DNA from 2 places in the Roseburia amylophila genome. Region 2 is predicted to be linked to the other one. Evidence: predicted binding sites of a transcription regulator. Region 2 holds the regulator's gene; the other holds the start of a gene.
What was found. The regulator Rex, encoded in region 2, represses fermentation and respiration genes when NADH is low (regulators of the CRP and FNR family bind a similar motif). The targets are predictions, from matches to a motif close to ATTGTTAANTANTTAACAAT.
Positions count from the first base shown of each region.

Region 1: gap (type I glyceraldehyde-3-phosphate dehydrogenase) is a predicted target of Rex. The motif match lies at 12,079-12,098, and genes of this name have one in related genera.

Region 1 is NZ_JAOQKI010000006.1:131,023-147,071, forward strand. Features, by position in the region: gene gpmI (2,3-bisphosphoglycerate-independent phosphoglycerate mutase) at 83-1,624, opposite strand; gene OCV43_RS05420 (CapA family protein) at 1,665-3,095, opposite strand; gene sufU (Fe-S cluster assembly sulfur transfer protein SufU) at 3,195-3,623, opposite strand; gene OCV43_RS05430 (aminotransferase class V-fold PLP-dependent enzyme) at 3,613-4,824, opposite strand; gene OCV43_RS05435 (SufB/SufD family protein) at 4,826-5,902, opposite strand; gene sufB (Fe-S cluster assembly protein SufB) at 5,924-7,330, opposite strand; gene sufC (Fe-S cluster assembly ATPase SufC) at 7,343-8,086, opposite strand; gene OCV43_RS05450 (RrF2 family transcriptional regulator) at 8,104-8,544, opposite strand; gene tpiA (triose-phosphate isomerase) at 8,742-9,494, opposite strand; gene OCV43_RS05460 (phosphoglycerate kinase) at 9,561-10,772, opposite strand; gene gap (type I glyceraldehyde-3-phosphate dehydrogenase) at 10,954-11,970, opposite strand; gene OCV43_RS05470 (histidinol-phosphatase HisJ family protein) at 12,701-13,513, shown strand; gene OCV43_RS05475 (HAD family hydrolase) at 13,868-14,680, opposite strand; gene ptsP (phosphoenolpyruvate--protein phosphotransferase) at 14,680-16,049, opposite strand, start outside.
Region 2 is NZ_JAOQKI010000007.1:23,682-39,730, reverse strand. Features, by position in the region: gene OCV43_RS05735 (NAD(P)H-hydrate dehydratase) at 1-1,094, opposite strand, end outside; gene OCV43_RS05730 (hypothetical protein) at 1,098-1,751, opposite strand; gene OCV43_RS05725 (redox-sensing transcriptional repressor Rex) at 1,763-2,413, opposite strand; gene abc-f (ribosomal protection-like ABC-F family protein) at 2,491-4,479, opposite strand; gene OCV43_RS05715 (NADP-dependent isocitrate dehydrogenase) at 4,594-5,802, opposite strand; gene OCV43_RS05710 (GntR family transcriptional regulator) at 5,821-6,480, opposite strand; gene OCV43_RS05705 (isopropylmalate/homocitrate/citramalate synthase) at 6,498-7,880, opposite strand; gene OCV43_RS05700 (alpha/beta-type small acid-soluble spore protein) at 8,067-8,270, shown strand; gene OCV43_RS05695 (methyl-accepting chemotaxis protein) at 8,401-10,467, opposite strand; gene recG (ATP-dependent DNA helicase RecG) at 10,609-12,669, opposite strand; gene OCV43_RS05685 (DAK2 domain-containing protein) at 12,681-14,357, opposite strand; gene OCV43_RS05680 (Asp23/Gls24 family envelope stress response protein) at 14,373-14,732, opposite strand; gene rpmB (50S ribosomal protein L28) at 14,955-15,140, shown strand; gene OCV43_RS05670 (GerW family sporulation protein) at 15,577-16,023, opposite strand.

The sequences.
Region 1 (16,049 bases), on a different contig from region 2:
CTTTTTATTTACATGAGCACCGTGATAACTTGAGAAACTCGCAAAGCGTGTTTCTCGTAGTTTGCATTTCGCCCTTACGGTCTTATTTTTTGATTAACAAAGATTTCCCTGTCATTTCTTTTGGCTGTTCCATTCCCATCAGCTCGATTAATGTAGGAGCGATATCTGCAAGACATCCACCCTCTCTTAAACCGTATGCAGGGTCTGCATTTACCAGAATGAATGGTACCGGATTGGTAGTATGTGCTGTAAATGGTTCGCCTGTTTCATAATCGATTAACTGCTCTGCATTTCCGTGGTCTGCGCAGATGAACATTTGTCCGTCAACCTCTTTTAATGCTGCAACAGCTTTGCCTACGCACTCATCAACTGCTTCTACTGCCTTGATTGCTGCAGCCTGAACTCCGGTATGTCCAACCATATCCGGGTTAGCAAAGTTGATTATGATTACATCATATTTTTCAGATTTGATGGCATCTACTAATTTATCACATACTTCGTATGCACTCATTTCCGGTTTCAAATCATAGGTTGCTACCTTTGGAGATTTTACCAGAATTCTTTCTTCGCCTTTGTTTGGCTCCTCTACACCGCCGTTGAAGAAGAAGGTTACATGAGCATATTTCTCAGTCTCAGCGATTCTTGCCTGAGTCTTGCCATTGTCTGCAAGGAACTGTCCAAATGTATTGGTAAGTTCTACCTTGTGGAATGCAACAGTTTTGTTTGGAATGGTTCCATCGTATTCTGTGAAACATACATAAGTTACGTTCTTTCTTGCGCCTCTGTCAAATCCGTCGAACTCATCTGCACAGAATGCTCTGGTAATCTCTCTTGCACGGTCAGGACGGAAGTTAAAGAAGATAATGGTATCGTTATCCTGTACGGTTGCAGTTGGAGCACCATTTTTCATAATTACAGTCGGAACTACAAACTCATCTGTTACGTCTTTTGCATAAGATGCATCAATTGCTGCAACAGCGCTGTCTGCTGTCTCGCCAACACCTTCTGTAATTGCTTTATATGCTTTTTCTACACGATCCCAACGGTTGTCACGGTCCATTGCATAGTAACGTCCGTTGATGGTTGCGATTTCACCAACACCGATTTCTTTCATTTTTGCTTCCAGCTCTTCGATAAATCCTTTTCCGGAAGTAGGTGCTGTATCACGGCCGTCTAAGAAGCAGTGTACATATACTTTGTCTAAGCCTTCTTTTTTTGCCATTTCCAGAAGTCCGAATAAATGTGTAATGTGGCTGTGAACTCCACCATCGGATAATAATCCATATAAATGAAGTGCAGAACCGTTGTCTTTTACATTTTTCATGCCGGCAAGCAATGCTTCGTTTTTAAAGAAATCTCCATCTTCGATTTCTTTGGTAATTCTGGTTAATTCCTGGTATACAATTCTTCCTGCACCCATGTTCATATGTCCTACTTCGGAGTTACCCATCTGTCCGTCCGGAAGTCCTACGGCAAGTCCGCTGGCATTTCCTTTTACCCATGGATAATCTTTCATCAGTGCATCAATGTTTGGCTTGTTTGCCTGGGCTACTGCATTACCCTCAGTTTTGTCATTCAGACCAAAACCATCTAAAATCATCAATACGGTTGGTTTTTTACTCATGTTTTTTCCTCTTTTCTTTAAAATCTTCTATTGAAACGGATTACTCCGTTGCTGTCACATATCCATCATCATCTATGGTAATTCCCACGGAAAGGGATTCCATAAAATCAAAAATACGTCTTTTCTCACTTTCATCTGTCACCAGTGAGGTCTTGTAATTCTTCTGTATACACGGCAGAAACCGGAAATCAATAGTTCCGTCATCCCGGATGATTACCTGGGATAAACCGGTATCTAATGTTGAAGCCGAAAACCAGAAATTGCCAAGGCTATAGATAATCGGCACGCCATCCATATATTCCATGCCCTGCAGGCAATGGGTATGTCCGCCGATAATGACATCCACACCGGCTTCCACAAACTGTTTTGCAAGAGCCACCTGGTCGGAACCAAAATAGTTATTTCCTTCTGTTCCCCAGTGTACAAAAGCAATCACATAATCGCTGTTGTCTCTTGCTTCTTCTATTACTTTCAGAAACTTGTCCGGATTTAAGGTCTTTAACACGCCCGGTGTCGTCTCAGTTGCTTCCTTCGTATAATTTAAAGAACGTTCAATCTGTGTAGCTGATACAATTGCTATTTTCTTTCCATTTGCCACAAAATATACCGGACGCATGGCATCCTTTAAATCTTTTCCTGCTCCTACATACGGAATTCCTGCCTCTTCCAGTGTATCTATGGTATCAATCAATGCAGCTTCGCCATAGTCATAGACATGATTATTGGCAAGACTGACAATATCTGTTCCAAATGTTTCTAACAAGTCAACACGCTTTGGATCTGCCCGGAAAGTATAATCCTTACCAGCTAAAGGTTCCCCTCTTGTACTGTAGGTGAACTCATTGTTTATCATCATAATGTCTGCATGATTCATTTCCTGCAATAAATCTTTGGAAAAGCAGTCATTGATTCCATTTGGCTGTCCATCCATGTGTTCCGTTGTGCCCCAGCCTTCTGCAAAATTAATATCGCCGGTAAAATCCAGCACAACCTCATCCTCAGAGCTGCATGTCTTCCAGTAAACCTGCTGCAAATCCTCTTCATTCATGCCGGTGTCCTGACAATAAAGAAGCCACAGCACATGTATGGAATTTCCGGTCTCTTCGTACCAGACATTTACATTCTGGTCTTCCTGAGACTCCTGTGCAATATTTAATACTGCTTCTTTTCCATAATTGGCATAAACCCAGTTTAAGAAACTTTCGTCAATCCGATAATCCCCGATAAATTCTTTGCTGCAGGAATCCAGCAGTGCTTCGTATGCATCATCCAAATCTTCTATCACCAGCTTCTTCGTCTCTGTAGAGACTTCTTCTGTTTCCGTCACTACATATTCTATTTTCTCGCTGCTTTCCGGTTCTGCATTTACCTGCGCTTTCCTGTCACATCCACTGCAAACCATTCCAAACAACAATATTCCTATCCCTGCCATCCGCAAAGCTTTTCTTCTCAAATCGGTATCCTCGCTCAACTCCTCTTTCGTCTCTTGTGTCCTGCTTTATTGCCGATAACATTATACACTATCTTTCTTTTTCTAACAATCCTTATTTTGCAAGCGTATTCTGTTATATCAAACCTCATCATTTAACATTTCTTCTAAGGTATGCCAGCCTAATACAGCGCACTTTACTCTTGCCGGCATATGGGAAATATCCTTTAATGCCGAAGCTTCTTCCAGCTCGTCAATCTCTTCATCCGAAGCTTCTCCTTTTATCATTTTTAAGAATAATTCTCCTAAATGCAGCGCTTCCTCTTTCTTCTTTCCGACAATCATGCCCAGCATAATATCGGCAGATGCCTGGGAAATAGCACAGCCATCTCCTACAAATGCACCGTCTACGATTTCATCACCATCTAATTTTAACTTCAAAAAAATATCATCCCCGCAGTTTGGATTCACGCCCTCTAATACCAGGTCGGCATCCGGAAGGTCATGCTTGAACTCCGGGTGAATATTGTGTTCGGTAAGGATTTCATTATAAAAACTTCTACTCTCCATATCCCATTCTCCTTCTGACTCCTGCTACGCTTTTTACCAGCGCATCGACTTCTTCTTCTGTATTGTAGAACATCAGGCTTGCTCTTGTAGCGGAGCGGACGCCCAGATACTCTAACAATGGCTGTGCACAATGATGACCTGCCCGGACAGCCACACCATCGGATTCCAATACTGCACTGACATCATGCGGATGCACGTCTTCAATGGTAAATGTCAGGATTCCGGTATGTTCTTCTGCCAGTTCCGAACCCAGCACATGAACCTTCGGAATTGCTTTCAGTCCTTCCAAGGCTCTTTTCGTAAGTGTAAGTTCACGCTCCTGCATGGTTTCAAAACCGATTTTGTTAATATAATCAATGGCGGCAGCCAGTCCCACTGCGCCTGCTGCATTGACGGTTCCTGCTTCAAACTTATGCGGAAGCTCTGCATATTTTGCACCGTCTCTTGTTACAGAATCTATCATTTCTCCGCCGGTAAGGAATGGTGGCATTGCCTTTAAAAGTTTTTTCTTTCCATATAAGACACCGATTCCCATCGGTCCCATTAACTTGTGACCGGAAAATGCCAGAAAATCCACATCCAGCTTCTGCACATCAATTGGCATATGCGGGGAACTCTGGGCTGCATCCAGCACGACTACTGCATTGCTCTTTCTTGCTCTTCGCACAATTTCCTCTACCGGAGTCGGACGTCCCAGCACATTGGATACTTGTGTGATTGCCACCAGTCTTGTTTTATCGGAGAAAGCTTCGTCTAGCTTTGCTTCGCTTAAACTACCATCCTTTTCACATTCCAGATAAATAAGCTTTGCGCCGGTCTGTCTTGCCACCATCTGCCACGGCAACATATTGCTATGATGTTCCATAATGGAAACCACAATTTCGTCCTCTGGACAAAGATTATTTAAGCCATAACTGTACGCTACTAAATTCAGGCTCTCTGTGGTATTTCTGGTAAGTATAATTTCTGTCTCAGATGCAGCATGGATAAAATGCTGAACTGTTTTTCTCGCTGCCTCATAAGCATCGGTTGCTTCCAGACTCAAAGGATAGAATCCACGCAACGGATTGGCATTATGTTTTTCATAAAATTCCTTTTCCGCTTCAATGACGCATGCCGGCTTCTGTGCGGTTGCCGCATTGTCAAGATAGATGACATCCCGGTCTTTAAAAAGAGGAAAATCCTTCTTAAAATCGTACATTCTAAATCACCTCTTCCAGCGCTTCCTTCGCAATTTTTTCTGCTGCTTCATCCTTCATCAAATCACAGATATGCTCCAATTTTGCACCTGTCACAATACGTTCTGCAGCTTCCTTATCAATACCTCTTGCTCCAAAATAGAACATGGTATCTTCATCTAATTCTCCAATGGTTGCTCCGTGATTTCCTTTTACGTCTTCCTGTGCACATAAAATCAGCGGAATGGTCTTATTTTCCACATCATCACCCAGCAGAAGTACGCTTTCCTCTTCCTGTCCTTCTGCGCCGGAGGAACCACGTTTGAAATCAATGGTTCCGCGGAAAACCTTATGTGCCTGTCCGCGAAGAGCTCCGTCAGAGTTGATATAGCTCATGGTTTTCTCGCCAAAATGATTGGCTACCATATTATAGTCTAAAATCTGCTGCGCCTGACCAAGATATCCGGTCTCTGTGGCAAAATTACTTTCTTTTCCATTCAAATCCATGCGGCATCCGGAATAGAGATTCCCTTTTCCAAGGAACAACTGGATATATTCTACCTTTGCTCCTTCGCCAATTAAATTACCGCCTATATCACTTAATAAAGTCTCATGCTCCTGCGGCATCTGAACCTGAACTAATCTTACAGATGCACCGCTCTCGACTTTCATCCTGACACGGACTGCCAGAGATGCTTCTGCGGTACTGTCTTCCTCTTTTGTGGCATCCGGAGCCACACGGCTGTCCATCACAACAGTAAGTGTACTGTTTTCTTTTGCAACTATCTCTACACAGCCTGCCGTATGTGCATCTTTTTTACCGGAAATGTGCAGTCTTACGGTTTTATCCTGTCCTGCATTATCTGCAAGAATCTGATATTTTGCAGTATTTTCTGTTGCAAAGATTGCATCTGCTTCTCTTCCGGCACCGGTTTCAATGTCCGAAAGCTGCTCTGTTTCAGTAGCTACTGCATCTCCCTCTGCTGCAATCTCACAGGGTTCTATCTTATTGCTCCATTTTATCGGAGTTTCATTTACCTTCAGCCAGTTCCAGGTAGGAGAAGGCAATTCATTGATTTTCATACTTACATTTTGTTCCATGCTCTTTCCACATCCCTTCTGCTATCCTATGCTGCCCTTCATCTCAAGGCGAATCAAATTGTTCATTTCCAGTGCGTACTCTAAAGGCAGTTCCTTGGAAACATTATCCGCAAATCCGCTGACGATGCAGGCTCTTGCGTCCTCTTCGCTCATGCCTCTTGACATCAGATAAAAAATTGCTTCATCACTGATGCTTCCAATCTGGGCTTCATGTCCCACATTAGCATCCTTGGTACGGATGTCCATTGCCGGAATGGTATCGGAACGGGACTCAGAATCTAACATCAGAGACTGACAGGATACTGCTGACTTCGTGCCTTTCGCTTCCTTCGTTACCACAACGGAACTACGGAAAGTACTGATACCACCATCCTTGGAAATGGAACGAGTATTCATATAGGAGCTGGTGTCCGGTGCGCAGTGTACCACTTTGGCTCCGGTATCAAGGTTCTGTCCTTTTCCTGCAAAAGTTACACCGGTAAATTCCATGCGGGCGCCCTTTCCTTTTAAGACGCTCATCGGATACAGATAAGATACATGGGAACCGAAGGAACCGGATACCCATTCAATGGTTCCGCCCTCTTCTACCAGTGCCCGCTTGGTATTTAAGTTATACATATTCTTTGACCAGTTCTCGATGGTGGAATAACGAAGTTTTGCATTCTTGCCAACATACAATTCCACGCATCCTGCATGCAGATTGGCTACGTTATATTTTGGTGCGGAACATCCTTCGATGAAATGAAGGGATGCTCCCTCATCTACGATAATCAGTGTGTGTTCAAACTGCCCGGCACCTTTGGCATTCAGTCTGAAATAGGACTGCAGCGGAATCTCTACGTCCACACCCTTTGGCACATAAACGAAAGAACCGCCGGACCAGACTGCACCGTGCAGTGCTGCAAATTTGTGGTCATTTGGTTTTACCAGCTTCATAAAGTGCTTCTGTATCATATCTGCATATTCGCCATGCATTGCACTTTCCAAATCCGTATAAATAACGCCCTGTGCGGCAACTTCTTCTCTTACATTATGATAAACCAGTTCGGAATCATACTGTGCGCCAACACCTGCCAGTGACTTTCTCTCTGCCTGTGGAATTCCAAGACGTTCAAAGGTATCTTTAATGTCCTTTGGCACCTCAGACCATTTTCCCTTCATCTTTGTGTTTGGGCGGACATAGGTTACGATATGGTCCATGTCCAGTCCTTCAATCGATGGTCCCCAGTCTGGCACTTCCATTTCATTGTAAATCTGTAAAGACTGTAAACGGAAATTCTGCATCCAGACAGGGTCATTTTTCTCTTTTGATATCTGCTCTACGATTTTAGGAGTAAGACCTTCTTTCAGCTTATAAGCATCCTTCTCATCGTCCCGGATATCATATATGCTTCTGTCGATATCTTCTACATAGCTTTTCTCTTCCATTCCTTACACTCCTTACTCGTATTTTGCAAAACCATTCTCGTTTACTTCATTAATCAGGGATGCATCTGCGGTCTTAACAATGTGTCCTTCCACCATGATGTGTGTGTAATCTACGTGTAATGCCTCTAAAATCTTGGTGCTGTGTGTAATAATCAAAAGGCTTCCCTTACTGCTCTTCTGGTATTCTTCGATTCCTTTTGATACGGTTCTTACCGCATCTACATCCAGCCCGGAATCGGTTTCATCCAGAATCGCAAGCTCCGGCTTTAACATCAACATCTGTAAAATTTCAGCTTTCTTTTTTTCGCCGCCGGAAAATCCTACATTCAAATCACGTTCTGCATAAGACGGATCCATCTGTAAAAGTTCCATTTTCTCTGCCAGTTCTTTCTTAAAATCATAGAAACGGACTCTCTTTCCAGTCTTCTGTTCCAATGCACTACGGATAAAGGAACTTAAGGTAACGCCCGGTACTTCCAGTGGGTTCTGGAAAGATAAGAACATGCCGCTCTTTGCGCGTTCATTCACCGGCTCTCCGGTAATATTTTTTCCCTGGAAAAAGATTTCTCCGCTTTCTACCTGATAACGTGGGTTTCCAACCAGTGTATAACCCAGTGTGGATTTACCGGTTCCGTTTGGTCCCATCAGTACATGTGTCTCATGTTTTCCTATTTCAAGATTTACGTCATGTAAAATATGTTTTTCTTCTACACTGACATTCAGATTTTTAACCTCTAAAAGTAGTTCTTTGCTCATTTTTCTTCCTCCTGCATCTATTGTTTCTTCTTCGCTGCTTTCTTCTCCGCTTCCTGCTTCGACTGCAGAACATCCGCCAGCGTCATTTCATCAAAATATTTATCTATCAAATCTGCCAGTCCCTTCCAGATTGGAAGTGTACAGCAGGAATCTGATTTTTCACATGGCTCCTGGTCTTCTCTTAAGCAGGATACCGGTGCAAGCGTTCCTTCTGTCAGCCGCAGGATATCACCAACCCTGTATTCTTCCGGTTTCCGGTTCAGACGATAACCGCCCTTCTTGCCGCTGACTCCTTCTATCATATGTCCCTTGGAAAGAATGGTCGAAATGCTCTCTAAATATTTCTGGGAAATATTCAGTTTCTCGGCAATTCCTTTTAACGGAATATATTCTTCCGCATCATGCTCCGACAGCTCGACCATGACCTTTAATGCATACCTTCCTTTGGTTGAAATCATGCTCTGCATTCCTCCTTTTCTGGTTCATTCGCATCATATACCCATTCGCCTACTATGTCAATGGGTGAATCAGTTTTCGTTTGTTCTTTTCGGGAAACAAAGAAAACGTCACCAAATGCATTTCACCGGTAAATTTTACCAATGCCATAATGCATTTCGTGACGTTTCTTATGAAAATATTCTATTTTCCGAAAAGCTTATTTATTGTAATTTACAATCTTTCCGAAGTCAGCCTTTAAGGAAGCTCCTCCTACCAGACCACCATCGATATCAGCTTTTGCGAACAGCTCTGCTGCATTTCCTGCATTTACAGATCCGCCGTACTGGATACGGATAGACTCAGCTGTTGCTTCATCATATACTTCACGGATGCAGGCACGGATTGCGCCACAAACTTCTTCTGCCTGATCAGAAGTAGCTGTTTCACCGGTTCCGATTGCCCAGATTGGCTCGTAAGCAATAACTGCTGTTGCAGCCTGCTCTGCTGTTACGTTCTGGAATGCAATCTTAATCTGCATACGGATCCAGTCAAGGTAGATACCCTGTTTTCTCTGTGTTAAAGTCTCTCCACAGCAGATGATTGGTGTAATACCATGTTCGAAAGCTTTTAATACTTTCTTATTTACAGTCTCATCTGTCTCTGCGAAGTATTCTCTTCTCTCAGAATGTCCTAATACAACGTATTTTACGCCAGCGTCTGTAAGCATTGCCGGAGAGATTTCTCCTGTGTATGCTCCGCTCTCTTCAAAATACATGTTCTCTGCACCGATGCAGATGTTAGAACCTTTTGCTGCTTCCATTGCTGGAATAATATCAATTGCTGGTACGCAGAATACTACATCTACGTCTTCGTTTGCTACTAATGGTTTTAATTCATTTACCAGTGCAACTGCCTCGCTAGGAGTTTTGTTCATTTTCCAGTTGCCGGCAATAATTTTCTTTCTTGCCATTTTAAAATGTCCTTCTTTCTTAAATATATAAGCGTTTGCCTGCATACAGGCATGTGCTTTGATTACTTATTTATCGTTTGCTGCTGCAACGCCTGGAAGCTCTTTACCCTCTAAGAACTCTAAGGATGCTCCACCACCTGTTGAGATGTGGCTCATCTTGTCACCGAATCCAAGCTGGTTAACTGCTGCTGCAGAATCTCCACCACCGATAATGGTTGTTGCATCTGTATCAGCTAAAGCTTTTGCTACAGCGATAGTACCTGCTGCAAGAGTTGGGTTCTCGAAGACACCCATAGGTCCGTTCCAAACAACAGTCTTAGCAGTCTTAACAGCATCTGCGAAAAGTGTCTGTGTCTTAGGTCCGATATCACAGCCTTCTCTGTCTGCCGGCATCTTGTCTGCATCATAAGTTTCTACTTCAACTGGAGCATCGATAGGATTTGGGAAATCTTTGATTGTTACAGCATCTACCGGAAGAAGAAGTTTCTTTCCAAGTTTCTCTGCCTTCGCCATCATTTCTTTACAATAATCGATCTTAGTATCATCTACTAAAGAGATTCCGATTTCATATCCTTTTGCTTTTAAGAATGTGTAAGCCATACCACCACCGATGATTAAGGTATCACATTTCTCAAGTAAGTTGTTGATTACATTTAATTTATCAGCAACTTTTGCACCACCAAGAATTGCAACGAATGGTCTTACCGGATTCTCTACTGCATTTCCAAGGAAGTCGATTTCTTTCTGCATTAAGTATCCAACTACTGCAGTGTCAACTAACTGTGCAACACCTACGTTAGAACAATGTGCTCTGTGAGCTGTTCCGAATGCATCATTTACAAATACATCACAGATAGAAGCAAGGTCTTTAGAGAAAGCTTCTCCGTTCTTTGTCTCTTCTGGTCTGAAACGTGTATTCTCAAGTAAGATAACATCGCCATCGTTCATAGCTGCTACTGCTGCTCTTACGTTCTCACCAACAACTTCAGGGTCAACAACGAATTTAACTTCCTGTCCTAATAACTCTGTAAGTCTTGCTGCTACTGGTGCAAGAGTTTTGGTCTGTTTGTCTTCTTCTGTTTTTACTTTTCCTAAATGGGAGCAAAGGATAACCTTTCCACCATCAGCGATTAATTTCTTGATTGTAGGAAGCGCTGCAACCAGACGGTTCTCGTCTGTAATCTTTCCTTCTTTTAATGGTACGTTGAAATCACATCTGCAAAGAACGCGAAGTCCTTTTACATTAATATCATCTATAGATTTTTTATTTAATGACATATTAAGTAGTCTCCTTTAAATTTTATTTCTAATAGCAAGAAAGAGCCCGGTCCTAAAAGACCGGACCCTTTTCCTGAGTCTTATCTGCACTCTGGCAGCCTGTCGCTTAAAAAAGTAGTCTACCGTGCAGTGATTGTTCGTTAAACTACGGGAAACACGCTTTGCGGGTTTCTCTCGTAAATTATGCTAACTCGCTGAAGTATTTGATTGTACGAACCATCTGAGATGTGTAGCTGTTCTCGTTATCATACCAAGAAACAACCTGTACTTCGTACAGATCATCAGATACCTGGTTAACCATGGTCTGTGTTGCATCGAACAGAGAACCGAATCTCATTCCAACGATATCAGAAGATACGATTTCGTCTTCATTGTATCCGAAGGACTCATTAGCTGCTGCTTTCATAGCTGCATTGATATCTTCTTTTGTAACGCCAGCTTTCTTAACAACTGCTGTTAAGATTGTTGTAGATCCTGTAGGGGTTGGAACACGCTGAGCAGATCCGATTAATTTTCCGTTCAGTTCTGGGATAACAAGTCCGATAGCTTTTGCTGCACCAGTGCTGTTTGGAACGATGTTAACTGCTGCCGCACGAGATCTTCTTAAATCACCTTTTCTCTGTGGTCCATCAAGAGTCATCTGATCACCTGTGTAAGCATGGATTGTTACCATGATACCAGACTGGATTGGAGCATATTTATTTAATGCATCAGCCATAGGTGCTAAGCAGTTTGTTGTACAAGAAGCTGCTGAAATGATTGTATCAGATGCTTTTAATGTCTCATGGTTTGTGTTGTATACGATTGTAGGAAGGTCATTACCTGCTGGAGCAGAAATAACAACTTTACGAGCACCTGCATTGATGTGTGCCTGTGCTTTTTCTTTGCTTGTATAGAAACCTGAACACTCTAATACAACGTCAACTTTTAATTCACCCCATGGGCAGTTGTTTGCATCTGGGAATGCATAGATTTTGATTTCTTTTCCACATACGATGATAGAATCATCTGTGCAGGATACTTCATCAGCATGCTCATATTTACCCTGAGAAGAATCATATTTTAACAAGTGTGCTAACATTTTAGGGCTTGTTAAATCGTTGATTGCTACTACTTCGTATCCTTCAGCACCAAACATCTGTCTGAATGCCAGACGACCAATACGGCCGAATCCATTAATTGCTACTCTTACTGCCATTATTAATTCCTCCTAGAAATTTAATATAAAATATCTTTATTTGGGATTGTACCCAATCTGGTATTATTCTAACCAATTTTTGTCGAAAGTTCAAGTAGTTCCCATCACTTTGTTAATTTTTTCACTATTTTTATTTCTTCTTTCTCATTTTCAAACAAATGTTACAATAGCTTTTCCATTTTTCATACTGTCTTTTGACAGATTGTCAAATTTCTATTATAGTATTCTGTGTATTATATACAAAGATTTTACTATACTTGTGAAAATGTAACATTTTTCTTAGTAGAAATGTGTAAACACCGGGTAAGGTTTGTGCAATATGTAGGCGAAGGGAATGGGAAAGCTTCTTCCCGAAAACACTGGAACAGTTATGATGTGAGAATCCGCAGCACTTCACGGGCAGTATTTTTCTTGAAATTAGGCTGTCTTTCCGGCTGCTTTGACCATATACTGCTTTTGTCTGCCAGCAGCGGATACCACACTTTGTCTGAAGGGACTCTAAGAGTCCCTAACAGACGCTGTTCACGGTATCCGCACGCCGGCAGACAAAATGCAGTATACTGTCAAACATTGGAAAGACTGCTTATTATAAAAGAAAGAAAAATACTGCAGGTTGAAGTGCCGGCTTCTTACATACAAACGTTCCGGTGCTTTTGGGAAGAAGCTTTCTCATCCAGTTCCCCACCTGCACAACCTTACCCGCCATACACCCCACAGAAAGGAGTACACTATGCTTTGGGACACACATATGCACACTGCTTTTTCTACCGACAGTGAGGCCTCACCGGAATCCATGATTAAAGCCTCTATCGAACTGGGACTTGGCGGAATCTGCATTACCGACCATATGGATTATGATTATCCAAAAGAACATCCGGAGGATGAACCGGAATTTATCTTAGACACTCCGGTCTACTTCCCAACTATCCAGAAGCTGGGACAGCAATACAAAGATAAAATAAAGGTGCTGACCGGCATTGAGCTTGGATTGCAGCCTCATCTTGCAGCGAAACATCAGGAACTGATAGGCCGATATGACTTTGATTTTGTCATCGGCTCTTCCCATGTAATCCACGGCAAAGACCCTTACTACTCCCGCTTTTTTGAAGGAAAAACCGAACAGCAGGCTTACCAGGAATATTTTGAATCTATCCTGGAAAATCTTGCGGTATTTGATAATTTTGATGTATATGGACATATCGATTATGTGGTACGCTACGGTCCAAACCGGAACCTTGAATATTCTTATCAGAAATATGCCGATGTCATTGATGCGATTTTAGAAAAGCTCATTGATATGGGAAAAGGAATTGAAATCAATACCGGTGGTTTCAAATATGGTCTGGGACATCCGAATCCAACAGAAGATATTATAAAACGTTATCACGAACTAGGCGGTGAAATCATTACCATCGGTGCCGATGCCCACAAACCGGAGCATGTTGCATTTGATTTTGCAAAAGTACCGGATATTTTAAAGGCCGCAGGCTTTCAGTATTTTACTGTATTCGAAAAGAGAAAACCGGCTTTTCTTCCGTTGTAAACTATGGGAATCACGCTTTACGAATTTCTCATCTTATTGCGGTGTTCACCAAATCTGTATGCAGGCATGCAATTTTTCCTGTGTATGTAAAAGTAACGGCGCGGTTCGTCAACTACAGAGACAACATAAATACAGTAAAGGGCACTAAGAATTTCGATGAATATAGAATAAGTTCCGGCAACCGGTGCAAATTCACATCCATGTTCATATGCACCTCGCTGACACATCCCTGTGCCAGCGTTGCCTGATATTATCTGAAATTCCAAGTGCCCCTAACTGTACTTATCATGTCTCCTAAGTTGACAAACCACGCCGCCTTTTTCTATCATAAGAAAATTGTTTTTACTTCAAATCCTACCCCAGCAGATGCAGCCGTTCGAATGCATGATACAGTCCGTCTTCATCAATCTTATCTGTAACCATATCCGCATACTGTTTTACTGCCGGAATCGCATTTCCCATTGCCACTCCTGTTCCTGCAAATTGCAGCATTTCCACATCATTTGGTCCATCACCAAAAGCAATGGTATCTTCCCTGCCTATCTTTAACTCATCCATAAGCCGCTGCATTCCGGTTGCCTTGTTGACTCCCATCTTCGTCATTTCACCGGACATCTGACGATCCTTGCCAAAGCTTGCTCCGGTTATCTTGATATAATTTCCGACTTCCTTCTGCATCACATCCACCGGAATATCGGCATCAAAATACATTCCACTTTCAAGAGCCGGCATCTGTTCCGGATGTTCAACAAGCGTCATCCCGTTTAGAGCACCGTCAATATCAAGTCCAAGCCGCATACAGCGTTCTCTCATTTTCTTTGCATTCTCTTCATCCACATAACGTCCGTTGATTCCCTGCAGCATAAAGCATGCACCGTGCTCCTTCAGCACCTCTACCATATCCTGCACCTTATCATTTGCCAGAACGCTATGGTAAATCACCTTATCATTTGCAGACACATAAGCACCTGCCGAAGCCACAATGGCATCAAATCCAAATTCTAAAAGCCATGGATACACATTCGTTACAGTTCTTCCGGTACATAACGAAATCAGATGTCCCCGCTTTCTGGCAATGCTTAATGCTTCCCTGGCAGATTCCGGCATGTGCATGGTGAAATCCACCAGAGTTCCGTCTACATCCAAAAAAATCAGTTTACGGCTCATTATTCTGCATCCCGAATCGCTTTTCGAACCGGAAGAACACAGCCAGGAGAAACAGATAATTCATCTACCCCCATCTCTAAGAAACGCTGGGTCAGAGTTGTATCTGCCCCAAGTTCTCCACATATTCCTGCCCAGATGCCTGCCTTGTGTGCATTTTCCACGGTCATCTGAATCAGCCGGAGCACTGCTTCATGATGCGGATTATAGAAGCTGTCAAGCTTCGCATTCTGACGGTCAATTGCCAGTGTATACTGGGTCAGGTCGTTGGTTCCGATACTGAAGAAATCAACCTCTTTTGCCAGTTCATCACTCATTACTGCTGCTGCAGGAGTTTCAATCATGATACCCTGCTCCACATTTCCAAAAGGAATCCCTTCCTTTGTAAGTTCTTCTTTCACTTCTTCTGAAATTGCTTTAATCTTACGCACTTCATCTACCGAAATAATCATCGGATACATAATTGCAATATTTCCGTAATTGCTTGCGCGGAATAAAGCACGAAGCTGGGTCTTAAAAATTTCCGGCTGGGTCAGGCATATCCGGATGGCACGATATCCCATTGCCGGATTATCTTCTTTGTCGAGGTTAAAGTAGTCCACCTGCTTATCGGCTCCGATATCCAGGGTTCGGATAATAACCTTCTTTCCTGCCATGGTCTCTGCGACCTGCTTATAAGCCACAAACTGTTCTTCTTCTGTTGGGAAGGTATCTTTTTCAAGATAAAGAAATTCACTACGGAAAAGTCCGATTCCACCGGCATCATTTTTAAGTACTGCCGCTAAGTCAGAGACATTTCCGATGTTGGCATAAAGATTGATTTTCTGACCACTCTTTGTCACATTTTCTTTTCCCTTTAAAGTCAGCAGTAATTCCTTCTGCTTTGCATCCTCTTCTGCTTTTTTCTTATATTCTGCCAAAGCTGCTTCATCCGGTTCAATGATAAGAGTTCCGGTATAGCCATCCACAATTGCCTGTTTTCCGTTCCACTCTTCCTTGATTTCCACACCAATCAGTGCCGGGATGCCCATAGTTCTTGCTAAAATTGCAGTATGTGAATTCGTAGAGCCCAGCTGTGTTACAAATGCCAGCAGCTTACTTTTATCCATCTGTACGGTTTCACTCGGAGCTAAATCCTTTGCTACGATAATAACCGGCTCATCTCCAAGGTCGCTTCCCATATCATTTCCACATAATACATTGATGACACGCTCAGAAATATCCTTCATATCAATGGAACGGGCTTTGAAATACTCGTCATCCATATTTGCAAATACTTCTGCAAAGTTATCTCCGGTAACACCTACCGCATACTCTGCATTTACGCTCTGGCTCTCAATAAGATTGTGAACGGAATCATTATAATCTCCAT
Region 2 (16,049 bases):
TCTGTATGCGGGCGAAGAAGCTGTTCGGTCTGCTCTGCTATGATATTTAATGCATCGGCATCTACTACCATTGGTACTGCCGCATTCTTAAGTACCGTCTTTACAATACTGTGTGCCACATCACTTTTGCCAATTCCAGGTCCTAAAATAATAACATCTGCCCAGGACAGACATTCTATCAGTTGCTGTGTATCAGCCTTTTTTGCAGAATAGGTAGTAAGAATTGCCTCCGGCACTGCTGTCTGTAAGATAATACGGTTTTCTTCCGGTGTATATATTCTCACCAGACCACAGCCACTGCGATAAGCTGCCTTTGCTGCAAGAACCGCCGCACCTGCCATATTCACGCTTCCGGCAACCAGAAGGACTTTTCCAAAGGTTCCCTTGTTCGAATCAGCAGCACGATTATTTAAAAAATTTAAATCTTCCTTTGTGATTGCATAAGCTGCAGGTCTTTTATCTAACCAGCTTTCTTCTCCAATTCCGATATCCTTAACCGTAATATTTCCGCAGTATTCTGCACCAGGAAATAACACCATTCCGGTCTTGCAGTAAGCAAAGGTTACAGTATCATCTGCTTTGAATGCACCACCTAATACAGCTCCATTATCTGCCGAGACACCGGATGGTATATCCACTGCCAGCCTGTGGGCACTGCTCTGGTTTAGCCGTTCCATCAAATGCACCAGTTCATCATCTAATTTTCGTGATAATCCTATACCAAATAACGCATCAATAATCAGGCTGTAGGAATTTGCATCCTCCATTTCATCAATAAATGGTACACCATATGATGCCAAGATTTCATACTGTTCTTTTGCCTGCTTTGAAAAATGCGTTTTATTTCCATAGAGATATACTTCAACCGGAATGTGGGATAAGTATAACAATCTTGCAATTGCCATACCATCGCCGCCGTTATTTCCGGTTCCACACACTACCAGCACGCGGTTACATGAAATTTCTTTTTCCTGTATTACTTCTATCGCAGAAAGTGCTGCCCGCTCCATTAGAACCATGGATGGCACTTTAAAATGTTCGATTGTATTGGTATCACATGTTTTCATTTCCCGGGAATTTACAAGATATTCCATAAATTAATTCCTTTCGTCCGCATTTTCCACCGCTTTTTTTCCCTGCAGTCGGTCTTCATCTTCCTGCCGCAGATCAAATATATTTAAAATATCCACACCAAAAATATCATGCATATAAGAATAAATCTGCCGGTTGTTGATTTCACGATTCTGTTTTTTGATGATATTTTTCTTAAGTTCTACCCTTACCTTATCAATCCAGGCCGTAATTTCATCTGCTTCTTTGCTGTTCTGTCTTAGTCTCTCATAGCAATAACGCATGCTTTCTAACATAAGTTCCTGATTTGCACTGTTTATATTTCGTGGAAGTTCAATTAATTCATCCTCAATTTCTTCCATTTTGACATTGACTTCATCAATCAGTCTCTTGTCTTCATCTAATTTTCTGGAAGAAATATCCCCCTCATTTTCCTCATGAGTTCCTTCCATGTTGACAACAATGCTTTTCATCAACCGATTCTTTGTCTTTTTCAGTTCTTTCAAATCATTATTAAGCTTTCCCTGCTGTTCTAACAACTGATTTACCTTTTCTTCCAGCTGCTTGATTTCACTGGTTTTTCCACTTAAAGCAAAAAGCCTGTGCCATTTCTGATCCAATACAAGTATTGGTACTTTTCTGCTTTCTAATGCTTCCAGAAATTCCTTGTCATCTTTCATGCAAAACACCTCTATTCCAGCGTTTCCTTTTCCCTTTTGTTCTTTGTCATATTATAGGATAACTGCATCAGGCTGTCTGATAAATGTACATTTTCCACTACAACATTTTCATCCAACACTTCCAGATCCACATGGGCAAAATTCCAGATTGCATGTACACCAAGGCTTACCAGCTGGTTTGCCACAGCATCTGCCTTTTCTTTCGGCATAGTCAGTGTAGCAATATCTACCTTATGTGTCTTTACAAATTCTTCCAGTTTATCAATCATTTCGATTTTATTGCCACGAATGGATTTTCCGCATAACTCCGGATTCACGTCAAACAATCCTACTATGACGAAACCGAGTTTTTCAAACTTCACATAATTAGCAAGCGCCTGTCCTAAGTTACCAGCTCCAATAATAATAATATTATGCTGTTCATTTAATCCCATAATCTTTCCGATTTCTTCATACAGAAATTGTACATTGTAACCATATCCCTGCTGTCCAAAACCACCAAAATTATTTAAATCCTGTCTGATCTGCGATGCGGTCACTTTCATTCTTGCACTCAGTTCATTCGATGAAATACGTTCTACCCCTTCATCTAAAAGTTCCCCCAGATATCGGTAATATCTTGGCATTCTACGAATTACTGCCTGTGATATTTCTTTGCTCATTCTGCCAGTTCCTCCTGCTCTCAATACCCTACAATAATTATAGTTTCTTGCCGAAAGGATGTCAATGTGTTACAACTTTAACAATCTTTCTGTAAACTTAATTCTTCCCATTTTGCATAGAGTTCTTCCAGCGCTGCCTCTTCCTGCATCTGCTCCTCATGGATTTTGTTTAATTCATAGGAATTTGATGCTACCTCCGGCTTTGACAGTTCATCATTTAATGCTTCTATCTTTGCCTCTCTCTTAGCAATTTCATCTTCTGTACGCTTTAATTCATTTTCCAGCTTACGTTTTGCTGCCTGCTGTTTCTTCATTTCTTCCCAGCTTAACTTCTGTTTTCCTCCGCCGGATATCTGCTCTGTTCCATTTTTTTCTCCAGTTCCATCAGAAACAATGACATTTCCTTTTGCTGCTGAATTGTCTGCACGATCCTGTGTGGCTGTGCCAAACGCCGCTAACTCCTGAACTTCCTTTTTCTCCAGATAATAATCATAATTTCCAATATAATTTAGAATTGTTTCATTCTTTAAATCAAGAATTCTGCTGGCAGTTTTATTAATAAAATAACGGTCATGGGATACATAAAGCACCGTTCCGGTATAGGAATTGATGGCTGACTCTAAAATTTCCTTTGACATAATATCAAGGTGGTTGGTCGGCTCGTCTAAAATTAAGAAGTTCGCATTGGATAACATCAGTTTTGCCAGTGAAACACGACCTCTTTCTCCACCACTGATATCACGAATCCGCTTAAACACATCATCATCCGTAAATAAAAATGCCGCTAACACATTTCGAATCTTCGTTGCCTTCAGATTCGGATAAGCATCTGCAATTTCATCAAATAACGTCTTATCCGGGTCTAAGTTCTGATGCTCCTGATCGTAATATCCGATTTCCACATTGCTTCCAAGCTTTATCTCCCCGGCATCTGCGTCTACAATTCCATTGATAATCTTTAAAATGGTGGTTTTCCCGGTACCGTTATTTCCGATTAAGGCAACTTTTTCCCCTCGCTTAATCTGAAAATCAATGTTTGAAAACAGTTTATGCTCATAAGATTTTGAAAGTCCTTTCACCGAAAGTACATCATTTCCACTGGTAATTTCCGGCTCCAATGTAATATGCATATCTGTTTTTTCATCGATTGGCTTCTCAATACGTTCTATTTTATCCAATGCCTTCTCACGGCTTTCCGCACGCTTAATGGACTTTTCCCGGTTAAAGGATTTTAACTTGGATATTACTTCTTCCTGGTGCTTGATTTCCCGCTGCTGGTTATAATACTGTCGCAAAAGACTTTCCCGCTGTATTTCCTTCTGCCTCGCATATGCGGTATAATTTCCCGGAAATACCGTTGCCGTATGGCGGGATATTTCCACTACCTTCGTAACAATCCGGTCTAAGAAATAACGGTCATGGGCTACGATAATTACGGCTCCTTTATAATTCAAAAGATAGTTTTCAAGCCATGCAATCGATGCCATATCAAGGTGATTGGTCGGCTCGTCGAGCATGATAATGTCAGGCTTGGTTACCAGAAGTCTGCCTAATGCAACTCTGGTCTTCTGTCCTCCGGATAACTCTGACATTTTCTTTCCGAAATCATTTTCCGAAAAACCAAGTCCCTTTAACACACCGTTTATCTCACTGCGAAAAGTCAGTCCGCCCTCTAATTCAAAGGCATGGCTGAAACGGTTATACTGCTCCATATATTTTTCTAATTCATCTGCGCTTACATGCTGCATGTCTTCTTCCATTTTACGAAGCTTTTCTTCTTTTTCGATTAATGCATCGCAGGCATGAAGCACTTCATTATAAATGGTCTCGTTGCTGTCTTTATCCTGATATTGGGCAAGATAACCGATGGTTTTTCCTTTTGCAACGGTTACCTCGCCACTGTCCGGTGCCAGCTCTCCCACTATAATTTTCAATAACGTAGATTTGCCGGCACCATTGATGCCGACAATTGCTGTTTTCTCATTATCTTCTACATGAAAAGAAACATTCTGTATTATGGTGTCTGTCCCAAAGGATTTACTGATATTCTGACAGGCTAAAATCATGGAAGTCTCCTCACTTTTTCTCTTCACCCCATAAGTAAAGCATTCTTTACAAGGGCTTTTTATAGCTGAAAATTCCGGGACGGCACACTATTCTGCCCTCCCGGAGTATAAAATTTATAACATTTTCTCTAATGTAGCACGGATTGCCTTGATAAAGTCTTCACTGTTTAATACAGTCGGATTTTCAATTGTAGTAATCAGTGCAAGGTCTTTGGTCATCTTTCCGGATTCAATCGTATCTACACAGGCTTTTTCCAGTTTATCGGCAAATGTGCTTAACTCCTGGTTGCCATCTAATTCACCTCTCTTACGGAGTGCTCCGGTCCATGCAAAAATAGTTGCTACGGAGTTGGTGGATGTTTCTTCTCCCTTGAGGTGTTTATAATAGTGACGCTGAACTGTTCCGTGTGCAGCTTCATATTCATAATATCCTGCCGGTGATACCAGTACGGAAGTCATCATGGCAAGGGAACCAAATGCAGATGATACCATATCACTCATAACATCTCCATCATAGTTCTTACATGCCCAGATAAAGCCGCCCTCTGCTTTCATCACACGGGCTACCGCATCATCGATTAAGGTATAGAAGTAGGTAATTCCTGCTTCTTCGAATTTTTCTTTATATTCTGCATCAAAGATTTCCTGGAAAATATCTTTGAAAGTATGGTCATATTTTTTGGAAATGGTATCCTTGGTTGCAAACCATAAATCCTGTCTGGTAGAAAGTGCATAGCTAAAGCAGCTTCTTGCAAAGCTTTCGATAGAATCATTTAAGTTATGCTGTCCCTGGACAACACCTGCTCCGGTAAAGTTATGAATCAGCTCTCTTGTTTCTGTTCCGTCCTCTGCTGTATAAACCAGTTCACATTTTCCCGGTCCCGGAATCTTCATTTCAGAAGCCTTGTATACATCACCGTAAGCATGTCTTGCAATGGTAATCGGTTTCTTCCAGTTCTTAACACATGGCTCAATTCCCTTTACAACGATTGGTGCACGGAATACCGTTCCATCTAACATTGCACGGATAGTTCCATTCGGACTCTTCCACATTTCCTTTAAGTTGTACTCCGTCATACGTGCTGCATTTGGTGTAATGGTAGCACATTTTACTGCAACACCGTATTTCTTTGTTGCATTTGCAGAATCTACAGTTACCTGATCATCCGTTTCATTACGATGTTCAAGACCCAGGTCATAATATTCTGTGTTCAAATCAATAAATGGTAATAACAGTTCATCCTTAATTATTTTCCAAAGGATTCTTGTCATTTCGTCTCCGTCCATTTCAACCAAAGGGGTAGTCATTTTAATTTTGTCCATCTTTCTATCCTCCATTTACTATTTCAGCAGATTGTCCCAGCCATAATTATCCATATTTTCAATAGTATTTAACATATGACTTGTCGCAAGCAGTTCTGCTTCTTTTGCATTGCGCTGCTTCAATGCTTCTACAATCTTTTTATGTTCATCATTTGATTTTACCACACGATCCGGCATTGACAAAGTGATTTTTCGAACTCTTTCCACATAATGATGAAATGCAGACAATTCATGCTTTAACATTTTGCTTCCGGAAGCTTCATAAAGCACCTCATGAAACTTATTATCCAGCTCCAATATCTGTGCATAATTTTTCTTCTTAGCATGAAATTCCACCAGAAAAATGTTTTCTTCCAGTTCTGCTATCTGATCCTTGGTAATTCTGTCTGCCGCCCACTTTGTGCAAAGTCCCTCCAGCCGTGCACGGATTTCATAGATATCTTTTACATCTTCTTTCGTAATTCCCTCTACGAATGCTCCGCGGTTTGGAATGATTCTGACAAGGCCTTCCAGTTCAAGCTGCCTTAAGGCTTCTCTTACCGGCGTACGGCTGACACCAAGTTCATCACCCAGGTTTTTTTCTTTCAATTCTTCATCGCACTTGTATTTTCCGGATAAAATATTTTCACGAATCGTATGAAATACTCTTCCGCTTAAAGAATATCCTTCTTCACCCACGATAAAGCCTCCTTAATTTATAATACAATTCCGAGTTTTTTACAACAGTCAGTTATCTGTACTACAAGTTCGTTATCTGTAATTACAGTTACACGTCCCTCATCATACTGCTCGTCTACCCATTGTTTGATGGTCTTTACCAGTTCCGAATTCTTATCTACTTTGCGGTCATCACTGAGACGGTAATAGGTATTAATCCAGTGTGCAATTCCAGCAAGTCCTGATGTATTGGAAACAGATACCAGTGCCGGACGATTTAAGAATTTTTCGGTATCAAAAATGTTATAAATTTCTTCATTTTTCAAAAGTCCGTCTGCATGGATACCTGCTCTTGTAACGTTAAAATTACTTCCGACAAACGGTGTACGGCTTGGAACCTTATAATTCAATTCCTTCTCATAATATTCTGCCAGTTCTGTGATAACTCTGGTATCCATTCCATCCAGGGTACCCTTTAACTGCGCATATTCAAATACCATTGCTTCCAGAGGTGTGTTACCGGTTCTCTCACCAATACCAAATAAGGAACAGTTTACGCCGGATGCACCGTAAAGCCATGCTGTGGTCGAGTTATTGACTGCTTTATAGAAATCATTGTGTCCATGCCATTCAATCAATTCAGAAGGAACTCCTGCATGTGTGGTAAGTCCGTAAATGATACCCGGTACACTTCGCGGAATTACTGCTCCCGGGAAGTTTACACCATATCCCATGGTATCGCAGGCACGAATCTTAATCGGAATATTGTATTCTTTCATTAACTTCATCAGCTCTAAGCAGAACGGAATTACAAATCCGTAAATATCAGAACGTGTAATATCCTCCAAATGACATCTTGGACTGATTCCAGTCTCTAAGCATTCACGAATCACACTTAAGTAAAGATTCATAACTTCGCTTCTGGTCATTTTCATTTTATAGAAAATATGATAATCGGAGCAGCTTACCAAAATACCGGTTTCACGCAGTCCCAAATCTTTTACAAGCTGGAAATCCTGTTTGCTGGCACGGATCCAGCTGGTGACTTCCGGGAATTTATAACCACGCTCTAAGCATTTATATACGGCATCACGATCCTTCTTGCTATATAAGAAGAACTCGCTCTGACGAATTTTACCCTTTGGTCCGCCTAATTTATGTAAGTAATCATAGATGGTTACAATCTGTTCTGTGGTATATGGTGCTCTTGACTGCTGACCATCACGGAATGTTGTATCAGTAATCCAGATATCCTCCGGCATATTATGCGGAACGATTCTGTCATTAAATGCAATTTTCGGAATTTCCTCATATGGAAAAAGATTGCGGAATACATTTGGTTCCTCAACATCTACAAGCTGATAAAAATGCTCTTCCAACTGTAATAGATTAGTTTTTTCATTCATAACGACTTCTCTCATGGAACACACTCCTTTTGATTCACAAATATTCTTGAATAATTGTATACAATTATACTTGTATGTGTCAAGAGCTTTTTCAAGATTATTCCAAAAAAGTGAATATTTATTAGTATTATCCTTTTTTATCGGTAGATAATAGTATTGTAACCATTCGGTTATATACAAATGCTAAGGAGGAAATTTACTATGTCTAATCGTTCGAAAAAATCTTCTGTTCCAGAAGCACAAAGTGCATTAAACCGTTTCAAATTCGAAGTTGCAAGTGAGTTAGGTGTACCACTGTCTGAGGGATATAATGGGGATTTAACTTCCCGTCAGAATGGTTCCGTAGGCGGTTATATGGTAAAGAAAATGATTGAGGCGCAGGAAAAGCAGATGGCTGAACGTTAACGCATCTTTTTCATTGCACGCTTAGATGTCAGAAGAGGCTGTCCACCGGAATCGGTGAACAGCCCCTTTCTCAGGTTCCCCCTTTTCTTTCTATATCATTTTTCTATCATGACACATGCAGTAACACTTATTACAATACGAATTTTCCGACAACCTCTTTTAATTCTCCGGCAATCTTTTCCTGCTGGGAAGACATTTCAGACACTTCTCCAACAACTGCAGATACTGAATTTACAGACTGCATAATCTGTCCACTATTATCCACTGTATTCTGGGAAGATTCCGCTACACTGGATACTGCCTGGCTGACTTCATGAATGATTGTCTCGATGTTTACTGCCATCTGGGCAATATCATTGGAAAATTTTTCGATTGCCTGGGCATCATCTCCATACTGCTGTGCTACATTGACAAAAGTATCGTAGTCCGGTGCAACCGTATCTGTCACGAAGTTTAACATAGACTGTGACTGTTCCACAATTCCGCTAAAGGCATGTTCTACTTCGCCAATTGTTTCTTTAATCTTATTAACTGCAGCTGTAGTCTCACCTGCCAGATTGCCAATTTCTCCGGCAACAACTGCAAATCCCTTTCCCTGTTCTCCTGCCCGGGCGGCCTCAATGGAAGCATTTAAGGACAGTAAGTTAATCTGATCTGCGATTTCAGAAATCACTTCTGCCAATGCGCCAATGGATTTTACAACATCTGCATTCTTAATACTCTCCTCCAGACCAGCTCTGTTCTGCGCTGCAAGCTTATTGGCAAGTTCATAAGCATTGCGGCTGGTATCTTCAATTCCATTTGCACGCTTCTTAATTTCTCCTGCCAGTTCCAGACTCTTTTCTGTCTCAGAAGCCAGCATATTAACAGAGGAATTCACTTCCTCTACCGCAGCATTTACTTCTTCCGTCGCTGCACTGGAAGATGTCATATCGGAATTAACCTGATTCATCAGTGACTCTATCATCTCATAATCCTTCTTTAATTCCTCTACCGAACGCTTCAGTTCAATGCTGGAATCACTCAGAAGTTTTGCATGACCACTGATTTTTGAAATCATGTCCTTATTATTTCCATACATTTCATTTAAAGACTGTCCCATTGCTCCTAGTTCATCACTGCGTCTGCTCTCAAGCGACTGTACTTTAAAGTTACCCTCTGCCAGCTGTACAGCAAAGTTCTTAACTCTATTAATCTGTCTGGAAACTGATTTTACCTGTGATAAAATCACAAGTATCATAATAATAAGAATCACTGCCGCAATGATTGCCAGCTTAATTCCAAGGCTGATAACCGGTGCATTCAGTTCTGAATTTTCAATCGCAATTCCAAGCTTCCAGTCCAGATCCGGAATTGTCTCATAATATACCGTATATCCGGTAATTCCTTCTGTAAAGCAGGCTTTTCCACTATCAGAATCTAACATTTTTGTTCCTACTTTAGCAAGAGAACTATTTTTAGAATCCGTTATTTTCTCATTCATGATTTTACCGGAATCCTGTGTATAAAGATAGGTTCCATCCGACGAAATCAGAAATGCTTTTCCTGTTTTTCCTACTGACATCTGGCTGACCAGATTCTGAATCTCATCCAGCGTAATATCAACAGTTACGCATCCCATATAAGTTCCATCTGCATTATACATCGGTGCAGAACAGTTTACCATATCACAGTCTAAAACCTCATCATGATATGCCTTTGTAAACTTTGGTTCTGTTTCACCATTCGAAACAATCTTGTAGAAATCCCTGCTTACATAATCATAAGAGGACTGGCTCCTGTCATAAGTCAGAATCGGCGTATCTCCATCCTTATATACATAAGGTCCTACAAAACGCTGTTTGGAGTCATACTTATTCGGTGCAAAATAAATTCCGGCACCATAAATAAAATCCTCCTCATAAATCATGGTATTTAAGAAATTAACATATGCCAGCAGTTCCTCATTTTCATAAGTAATCCCAACAATTCCAGCCATATGTTTTGCAAGGCTTGCCGCAGACTGCATCTGTGACTCTACCTCTGTCTTCTCGTTTTCCAGACTCAGCGTCATTTCCTTCCCAATCTCATCGTCAATAATCTGCTTACTGGAAAATACACTGACTGCCCCTAATACAGCCATACCAAGAATCAGTACCGGGAGCATTGCACTTAACATTTTCGTGCTAATTTTCTTCCCTTTTTTCTTCTTAGCCATAAAAATATATCCCCCGCTTTCACTAAATTGTAATTTTGTACTTATTGTATCAACATTTAGGCAATTTAGCAATAAAAACGAGGGATTTTGCGTTAATTTTCGTAAATATTTCACAAATTGTTTCTTATTTTTCGAAACTTTCTAAATATTTGTGCTATATTCTGTCATTTTATACGCATTTTTCAGTGTTGTTTCAAGTCTCATGTCTTTTTCGCAATCGTTTAAGTTACACTTTTCGACATATTCTTTTGCTTCTTCGGATGCAATAGAAAGCATATCGGCATCCGAAAAGACATCTGCAATTTTAAATTCCATCAAACCACTCTGACGTACCCCGAAGAAATCTCCTGGTCCACGCATTTTCAAATCTTCACTGGCAATATAGAATCCATCATTAGAGCCCGCCAGAATATTCAATCTCTCTTTGGCATTCTTTCCATTGGAAGAATTCATAAGAATACAATAGGATTGTGCATTTCCTCTTCCGACACGTCCCCGCAGCTGATGGAGCTGTGCCAGCCCGAAACGCTGTGCATCCTCAATCATCATAACGGTGGCATTCGGCACATTTACACCTACTTCCACTACCGTTGTAGAAACCAGAACCTGGATTTCACCAGTGACAAAGGCTTCCATTACTTTATTCTTCTCTGCCGGGCGCATTTTTCCATGAAGTAATCCTACGCTGATTCTGTCTCCATAATATTGTTCTAATTTCTTTACATATGAAGTAACATCCTGCAATTCCAATTCCTCATTTGCTTCTACCAGAGGACAGATGATATATGCCTGATGTCCTTTTTGAACTTCATCTAAAATAAAATTCCAGGATTTCTCCCGCATTTTTGGTCCGACGACACAATTTTTGACCGGAAGACGTTCTGCCGGAAGTTCATCTACTACCGAGATGTCCAGATCTCCGTAAAGAATTATTGCAAGGGTCCGCGGAATCGGAGTCGCACTCATAACCAGTACATGTGGCAGCCGGCTGCTCTTATCTGCCAGTGTCTCCCTCTGTCTTACCCCGAAACGATGCTGTTCATCCGTTACTACCAGCGCCAGCTTCTGATAAAGTGCCTTTTCCTGTATCAATGCATGGGTTCCAATTATCATGGCATTCTGTTCTGTTTCCATTCTCGCATATGCTTCACGTTTTTCCTTTGTGGTCAACGAACCAGTAAGAAGAATAACAGGAAAGTCCAGTTCAAACATGGCAATCCATTTCTGAAAAGTGTCATAATGTTGTCTTGCCAGAACCTCAGTTGGTGCCATAATAGCAGTCTGATAACCTTCATGAGCAAATTTTGCCATAATTAGGAATGCAAGAATGGTCTTACCGGAGCCTACATCCCCCTGTATCAACCGCTGCATGGCATAAGGACTGTATATATCTTTTTCCAGATCTTCCAGTGTTTTCTTCTGGGCATTTGTCAGTGGAAACGGAAGCTGTTCTGCCACCACTTCAATAAATTCATCCCTTACTACCGGAAATCCATTCGGCGTCTGCTCATGATGTTCCTTAAACCGCTGTATCTGTAGCAGAAATAAGAAAAATTCGTCAAAAGCAAGACGTTTTCTTGCTCCGGTCAGTTCTTCTAAATCTGTTGGAAAATGCACTTTTTCCAATGCCTCTCTCAATCCCATAAACTGATGGCGGGCTAAGATTTCTTCCGGAATATATTCACCATCTTCTTTTACACTGTCAAGGGCTGTATGTACAAGTTTACCAAACTGCTTGCTGGATATTCCCTTAGTCAGAGAATATACCGGTTGCAGGGATATCTGCATTTTCCTGTATTCATCCGGCTTCCACACTGCCGGCTGTTCCATGACATATTTCTTATTTTTTAAGGTCAGCTTTCCATATAATATTACTTCCGGTTCCCGGTTCAGCTGATTACAGATATAGGGCATCCGAAACCAGACCGCCTCTACTTTCCCTGTTCCATCGCTAAACTGCGCAGTAGATATCTGCATGGCTCTGGTATTTCTCGTTACCGGAGAAGAACACAGCCGTACATGAAAAGCATAGACTTTCTCCGGCTCTGCCACACTGATATGCTCCGGCTCCGGCATCCGCTTATAATCCCTTGGAAAAGCAAGGAGTATATCCCCAACGGTATATACTCCAAGTTTTTGCAATATTTTTTCAGTTTTTGGTCCAACTCCATTCAATTCCTGAATGGGTGCATTTCTGTCCATAAACACTCCTGTTACTCTACTGATATTACATAATAGTAAATTGGCTGTCCGCCAAAGTGAATCTCCACTTCTACCTCCGGATACTTCTCTTCTAAAGCAGCACCTAATGCATTGGCATCTTCTTCTGTTACTTCTTCACCATAATAGATACAGATAATCGCAGATTCTTCATCTACCATCTCAGCAACCATATCTTCTGTAGTGCTCTTGATATCCTTACCAACAGCAAGGATGCTCTTGTCGCCAATTCCCATATAATCGCCCTGTTTAATCTCTTTGTCATCGATTACGGTATCACGGACTGCATAAGTTACCTGACCGGTCTTTACATTTTCTAATTCCTCGGTCATACGTTCTGCATTTTCCTCTGCCGACTGATCCGGAATAAAGTTAATCAGTGCTGTAATTCCCTGTGGAATTGTCTTGGTTGGAATAACAATAATCTTCTTATCTTCTACTAAAGATGCTGCCTGATTTGCAGCCAGTACAATATTCTTATTATTTGGAAGAATAAAGATGTTATCTGCATTCACATGGTCGATGGCATTTAACATATCCTCGGTACTTGGGTTCATGGTCTGACCACCTTCGATGATATAATCCACGCCAAGTCCGTTGAAGATTTCATTGACACCTGCACCTATGGATACGGAAATGAAGCCCATTTCTTTTCTTGGTTCCTCTGTCTTTTCTTCTTTGGTTTCTTCCTCTTTCTGCTCTTTTGCGAGTTTCTCAGCATCCTTGATTAGTTTTTCCTGATGCTCTTCACGCATATTATCAATCTTGATTTTGCTTAATGAACCATGTTTCAATGCTTCCTGGATGGCAAGACCAGGGTCATTGGTATGTACATGGGTTTTCACAATCTCATCATCTGCCACAACAACGATAGAATCACCAATGGACTCTAAGAAGTTTTTATATTCATGCTCCTGCTTCTCTGTTAATGGCTGATTTAATACAATGATAAATTCGGTACAATAACCAAACTTAATATCAGCTTCTGTCTCAGCAGTAATCTTCATAACACCTGCAGATGCTACAGAACCTTCAATGCTGTAATCAATTTCTTTGCCAATCAGGGAATCATAACCGCCCTTTAATACCTGAACCAGTCCCTGTCCGCCGGAATCTACTACGCCAGCCTGTTTTAATACAGGAAGCATATCCGGTGTCTTGCTTAACACATGGTCTGCTTCTTTAATAACTTCATCTACAAAGAATACAATATCATCAGTATCATCACAAAGTTCTAATGCTTTGTTGGCTGCCCCCTTAGCAACAGTAAGAATCGTTCCTTCCTTTGGTTTCATAACTGCCTTATATGCAGTCTCAACAGCCTTCTGCATAGCTTCTGTCAGAATCACTACATCAAGCTCATCATATTCTGCAATCACCTTGGTAAATCCACGGAATAACTGGGAAAGGATAACTCCTGAGTTTCCTCTTGCTCCTCTTAATGAACCCGAGGAAATTGCCTTTGCAAGTTCCTTCATGGTCGGATTTTCAAGCTCGCTTACTGCCTTTGCTGCTGACATAATTGTCATAGACATATTGGTTCCTGTATCTCCATCCGGTACAGGGAAAACATTCAGTTCATTAATCCACTCTTTTTTTGCTTCGAGATTCTTTGCTCCGGCCAAAAACATTTTAGCAAATACCGCAGCGTTTATTGTACTTACTTCCACTTCAACAGTTCCTCCTTAATCAATCACTCTGACGCCTTCAACTAAAATGTTGACTTTCTTAATCTGCATTCCGGTAAACTCTTCCACTTTATATTTTACCGTATGAATCAGATTGTCTGCTACTGTCTCAATACTTACGCCATAGGCAACAATTACATGGAAATCAATTGTAATTTTATTATTTTCATCCACATCCACATTTATACCATGTGTCAGATAATCTCTCTTTAATAATTTAACCAGGCCATCTTTCATATTAACTGCAGCCATTCCCACAATGCCAAAGCACTCAACTGCAACAGAACCGGCATAGGTTGCAATTACTTCATTATCAATTACGACTTTACCTAATTCGTTTTCCATTTTACCTGTCATTCTATAACCTCCAATTAAAATTAATCTTCTCGCATTTCCGCCAGTATATACATAACATGAACTATATTATAACCTCTTTTTCTGAAAAAAGAAACAGTATTTTTCTTTATTTTCAAAAAATGCAATTTTTTTCTTGCATTCTGTCTGTATTTCTGTTAAGATAGCTTTGTTGTGAGCTTGTGTCATAACAGGCTTAGTGAAGAATTTAAAGGAGGTGCTATCATGGCAAAATGTGCAGTTTGTGGAAAAGGCGCTCATTTCGGTAACAATGTGAGCCATTCTCATAGAAGATCTAATAGAATGTGGAAATCAAACATCAAATCTGTAAAATGTAAAGTAAACGGAACTCCAAAAAGAATGTACGTATGTACTTCCTGTTTAAGATCCGGATCCGTTGAAAGAGCTTAATTAGCATTTTCTATCTGGACTGTCCTTTTGGACAGTCCTTTTTTTACTTTACAGGAAATTGCTTTCCTGTAAAGTAAAAACGCTCCGCGAGGATGCACACTGCGGCGTATAAGGTAGTTGTCGCAAGCGACCGCCGCAGGCGCGAGAATGTGCCCAAGGCACATTCTTTGTTCTTTTACAGGAAATTGCTTTCCTATTACTTACAGCAGAAAAGATTATACCCTATCAACAGCAATATCAATATAATAATAATCCCAATCACGTCACTTGGAATAATAAACATAAAAAACATACCAAATCCCACCATGAAAAAGGAATACCCCATCAAGCGTTTCATGTTTTTTCTCCAATCAAAAAGACATATACCATTATAGTATATGCCCTTCTTTTTCACTTAGCACGCTGTACGTTCTTCTGTTACTATTCTATACTGTTCTTATTCTTCATCCTTATTTACTGCATCAGATAAAATTTCATTCATCTCAGACTCTGCTGCTTTCTTGGATTCTTCATCTAACTTTGCAGTTGCTGCCTCATCCTTCTTTCCCCTGGATGCAAACTTATTTACGAAATCTGGTACCATATCAAGAATTTTGGTCACACCATCCTGATTCTTAATATTTACAAGCTTGGTGGTGCCATTCTGAATGACAAGAACCGCACTCGGTGTAATCTTTCCACCCATTCCTCCTGCTCCGTTGTTCTTCTTCTCCTGGGAAAATGCACCTGCGCCTACACCAAAGGATACATCCACTAATGGAAGAATGATGGTATCTCCGATATGAATGGCATCTCCTACAACCGTCTTGGTTGTAATGAAACTGTCCATTCCTTTGAATAAAGATTCTACCGTATTGCGAAATGTGTTATTACTGTCTGACATAATAATTCCTCCTGATTCTACTTCAT